Regions from separate parts of the Kitasatospora sp. NPDC023120 genome, predicted to be linked through region 1. Evidence: riboswitches for the same ligand, from Rfam matches in the RefSeq annotation. Region 1 holds a riboswitch; the other holds the start of a gene.

Region 1 (2,193 bases):
GGGCGCCGAAGACCTTGTACGGCCGGTCCTCGACCAGCCCGAGCTTGATCAGCTCCTGCAGCCCCTTGTCGATCTTCGTCAGCTGCGAGCCCGAGGCGATCGGGATCACGATCTGCTCCGGCAGCCGCCAGCCGAGCTGCTCGCAGATCTCGTACGCCAGCGTCTTGGAGCCCTCTCCGTAGTACGGCCGCAGGTTGACGTTGACGAAGCCCCAGCCCTCCCCGGCCGGGTCGCCGATCAGCTCCGAGCAGAAGCGGTTCACGTCGTCGTAGTTGCCCTCGATGCCGACCAGCTCGCCGCCGTACACCCCGGCCATGACGACCTTGCCCTGCTCCAGGTCGTGCGGGATGAAGACGCAGGACCGGAACCCGGCCCGGGCCGCCGCCGCCCCCACCGCGCCGGCCAGGTTGCCGGTGGATGAGCAGGACAGTGTCGTGTAGCCGAACGCCCGCGCCGCCTCGATCGCGCAGGCCACCACGCGGTCCTTGAACGAGTGCGTCGGGTTCCCGGAGTCGTCCTTGATGTGCAGCTGCGCCGTGAACCCGAGCTCCCGCCCCAGGTTGTCCGCCTTCACCAGCGGGGTCCAGCCGGGGTTCAGGTTCGGCTTCGAGGCGACATCCGCCGGCACCGGCAGCAGCGGCGCGTAGCGCCAGATCGACGCCGGACCGGCCTCGATCCGCTTGCGCAGCTCCTCCGCGCCCTCGCTGCCGAACTCGTAGGCGATCTCCAGCGGGCCGAAGCACTCCAGGCACGCGAAGCTGGGACCGAGCGGGAAGCGGGTGCCGCACTCCCGACAGGACAGGGCGGTGGCGGGGCCGAGGTCCACGGGTCGGGGTCCCCCCGGCCGAAGGCTGGGGGAGGGTGCGACGGTGTCGATAGCCATGATGGCGAGGCCTCTCTCCTCATCTTCCCCATGGCGCGGTCGCGTCACGGGCCGGAATTGGCACCTGTCCCGCCGGGGCCTGTGACGACAGCCGAGCGAGAAGGTTGCCGGGACGTCAACGGGCCGTTCCCTCAGTCCCTCTGGATGAGCTTGTGAAATTGTGGTGGTGCTCAACGGTGACCCCGGCGTGCGAAGGTCCGACCGCTGTACGAAGACTGTATCCGAAGGCGTCAACACTCAACGGGACCGTCCGCCACGCGAGATGACCCGTCCCACCCCACCCCGCCGAGGAGACTTCCGTGCCCGCCGAACCGATCCCCGAGCTCCTCCCGCAGGCGGCGTCCTGGCTGCGCCGCCGCTCCTGGAGCGCGGCCGACCGGCCGGTCCGCACCCTCCTCGCGGCGAAGGAACGCACCGGGAGCACGGTCAGCGTCGTACTCCCCGCCCTGGACGAGGAGGCCACCGTCGGCGACATCGTCCGCACCGTCCGCCGCGAGCTGATGGAACGCCTCCCGCTCGTCGACGAACTCGTCGTGGTCGACTCCGGCTCCACCGACGCCACCGCCGCCGTCGCCGCCGAGGCGGGCGCCCGCGTCGAGCACCGCGACGCCATCCTGCCCCGGCTGCCCGCCGCCCCCGGCAAGGGCGAGGTGCTCTGGCGCTCGCTGCTGGTCACCCACGGCGACATCGTCTGCTTCGTCGACGCCGACCTGCGCGAGTTCGACCCGGCCCTCGTCTCCGGGATCATCGGCCCGCTCCTGACCGACGAGTCCATCCAACTGGTCAAGGCCATGTACGACCGCCCCCTGGAGACGGACAGCGGCGCCGTCGTCCCGGCCGGCGGCGGGCGCGTCACCGAACTCGTCGCCCGTCCCCTCCTCAACCTCCACTGGCCGGAACTCGCCGGTTTCGTCCAGCCCCTCGGCGGCGAGTACGCGGCCCGCCGCTCACTGCTCGAACGGCTGCCCTTCCCCACCGGCTACGGCGTCGAACTCGGCCTGCTGGTCGACGCGCTGGAGCTGGTCGGCCTGGACGCCCTGGCCCAGGTGGATGTCGGCGTCCGGCACCACCGCCACCAGGACAGCCAGGCCCTCGGCCGGATGGCCGCCACCATCTACCGCACCGCCCTCGAACGCCTCGACCGCGCCCACCGCCTCAAGGCCTCCGCCGACCTGGTCCGCCCCCAGCTCACCCAGTTCACCCGCGACCCGGACGCCCTCCCCCAGCCCCCGGCCGGAGGGATGTTCACCCCCCGCACCTACGAGATCACCGCCCTGGAGCGCCCCCCGATGCACACCGTCCCCGAGTAC
Region 2 (2,193 bases), on a different contig from region 1:
GGCGAGACGGTCGACGAGATCACCGGTCTGGTGGACGCGATGTACGCGCACGCCGAGCCGCTGGAGATCCCCGGCCCGGCGGTGGACATCGTCGGCACCGGCGGGGACCGGGCGAAGACCGTCAACATCTCCACGATGTCGGCGATCGTCGCGGCGGCGGCCGGTGCCAAGGTGGTCAAGCACGGCAACCGGGCCGCCTCCTCCTCCAGCGGGTCCTCGGACGTGCTGGAGAAGCTCGGCGTGGCGCTGGACCTGTCCGCCCGGCGGGTCGCGGAGGTCGCCGACGAGGTCGGGCTCACCTTCTGCTTCGCGGCGAAGTTCCACCCCTCGATGCGGCACGCCGCCACGGCCCGGCGCGACCTCGGGGTGCCGACCGCCTTCAACATCCTCGGCCCGCTGACCAACCCGGCCAAGGTCACCTCGCACGCCATCGGCTGCTTCGACACCCGGCTCGCCGGGCTGATCGCCGGGGTGCTCGCCCGGCGCGGCTCGACCGCGCTGGTCTTCCGCGGCGACGACGGGCTGGACGAACTGACCATCACCACCACCTCGCGGGTGTGGGTGGTGCGCGACGGGGCGGTCACCGAGACCACCTTCGACCCGCGGGACGTCGGCATCGAGCTGGTCGGCATCGAGGCGCTGCGCGGCGGGGACCCGTCGTACAACGCGGAGGTCGCGCGCCGGATGCTGGCGGGGGAGCACGGGCCGGTGCGGGACGCCGTCCTGCTGAACACGGCCGCGGCGCTGGTCGCGCTCGACCTGGGCGACGCACCGCTGACGGAGCAGCTCGCGGCGGGCATGGCGCGGGCCGCGGAGGCCATCGACTCGGGCGCCGCGCAGGACCTGCTGCGGCGCTGGTCGGGGGCCACCAGCCGGAGCTGAGGCGGTAGTTGGGGGCCTGCGGGAAGCGCTTCCCGCAGGCCCTTCGCGCTGTCCGGATGGTGGATGCCTGTTTGACCACCCGGCGGGCGCGACCTAGAGTCATCGGCAGGTCATGAGTGACAGCGTCAAGCCCCAGCTGGCTGTCCGGCAACCCTCCGTCCGTGGCGGGGTGCCCTGGGTGAGGACCGGGTCGCCACGGCAAACCGTCCGTGCGGCAAGCGCGGACGCCCGACGACTGACACTCCCGGGGTCCCTACACCCCTGAAGGAGTGCATCCTCATGTCTCTCTCCACCGAGATCTGCGCCCCCCTCGCCGTGCTGGGCTCCGACGTCCAGGTCCCGCTCGCCAGCGGCGAGAAGGTCGGCTACGCGGCGCTCGACTACGCGGCCAGCGCGCCGGCGCTGCAGCGGGTGTGGGACGACGTCGCCGCCTACGCGCCGTACTACGGCAGCGTGCACCGCGGGGCCGGCTACCTGTCGCAGCTGTCCACCGACCTCTTCGAGCAGAGCCGCCGCACCGTCGCCGAGTTCCTCGACCTGCGCGAGGGCGACCAGGTGGTGTTCACCCGGGCCACCACCGACTCGCTCAACCTGCTGGCCGGCGCCGTTCCGGCCGGCACCCGGGTGTTCGCCTTCGAGACCGAGCACCACGCCTCGCTGCTGCCGTGGGCGCACGCCGGACTGGGCGTCACCTACCTGCGGGCACCGCGTTCGCGGGCCGAGGCGGTGGCAGCCCTGGACGCCGCGCTCGCCGAGGCGCCCGAGGGCCCGAAGCTGCTCTGCGTCACCGGCGCCTCCAATGTGACCGGCGAGCTGTGGCCGGTCGCCGAGCTGACCGCGACCGCGCACCGGCACGGCGCCCGGGTGGTGCTGGACGCCGCCCAGCTGGCCCCGCACCACCGGGTCTCGGTGCGCGAGCTGGACGTCGACTGGATCGCCTTCTCCGGCCACAAGCTCTACGCGCCGTTCGGCGCCGGGGTGCTGGCCGGCCGGGCGGACTGGCTGGACGCGGCGCAGCCGTACCTGGCCGGCGGCGGGGCGACCCGGACGGTGGCCAGGGAGACGGACGGCTCGGTCGCCGTGCAGTGGCACACCGGCCCGGCCCGGCACGAGGCCGGCTCGCCGAACGTCATCGGCGCGTACGCGATCGCCTCCGCCTGCCGGGCGCTGAGCGAAGCCGGTTTCGACGCGCTGGAGGCCCGGGAGCGGCAGCTGGTCGACCGGCTGACCGCGGGGCTGGCGGAGATCCCGGAGGTCAAGGTGCTGAACCTGTTCGGGGCCGGCTCGGCGCGGGTGGGCGTGCTGTCCTTC

What was found. Region 1 has a riboswitch for S-adenosylmethionine ahead of thrC (threonine synthase). Riboswitches for the same ligand answer to the same signal wherever they lie in the genome.
Region 2: it holds a riboswitch for S-adenosylmethionine, as region 1 does, so the genes downstream of both, ACZ3TI_RS06820 (aminotransferase class V-fold PLP-dependent enzyme) here and thrC (threonine synthase) in region 1, are expected to answer to the same signal.

Annotation. Positions count from the first base shown of each region.
Region 1 is NZ_JBVHHY010000053.1:22,494-24,686, forward strand. Features, by position in the region: gene thrC (threonine synthase) at 1-883, opposite strand, end outside; SAM riboswitch class I at 900-1,034, opposite strand; gene ACZ3TI_RS39230 (glucosyl-3-phosphoglycerate synthase) at 1,183-2,193, shown strand, end outside.
Region 2 is NZ_JBVHHY010000003.1:413,761-415,953, forward strand. Features, by position in the region: gene trpD (anthranilate phosphoribosyltransferase) at 1-882, shown strand, start outside; SAM riboswitch class IV at 991-1,109, shown strand; gene ACZ3TI_RS06820 (aminotransferase class V-fold PLP-dependent enzyme) at 1,162-2,193, shown strand, end outside.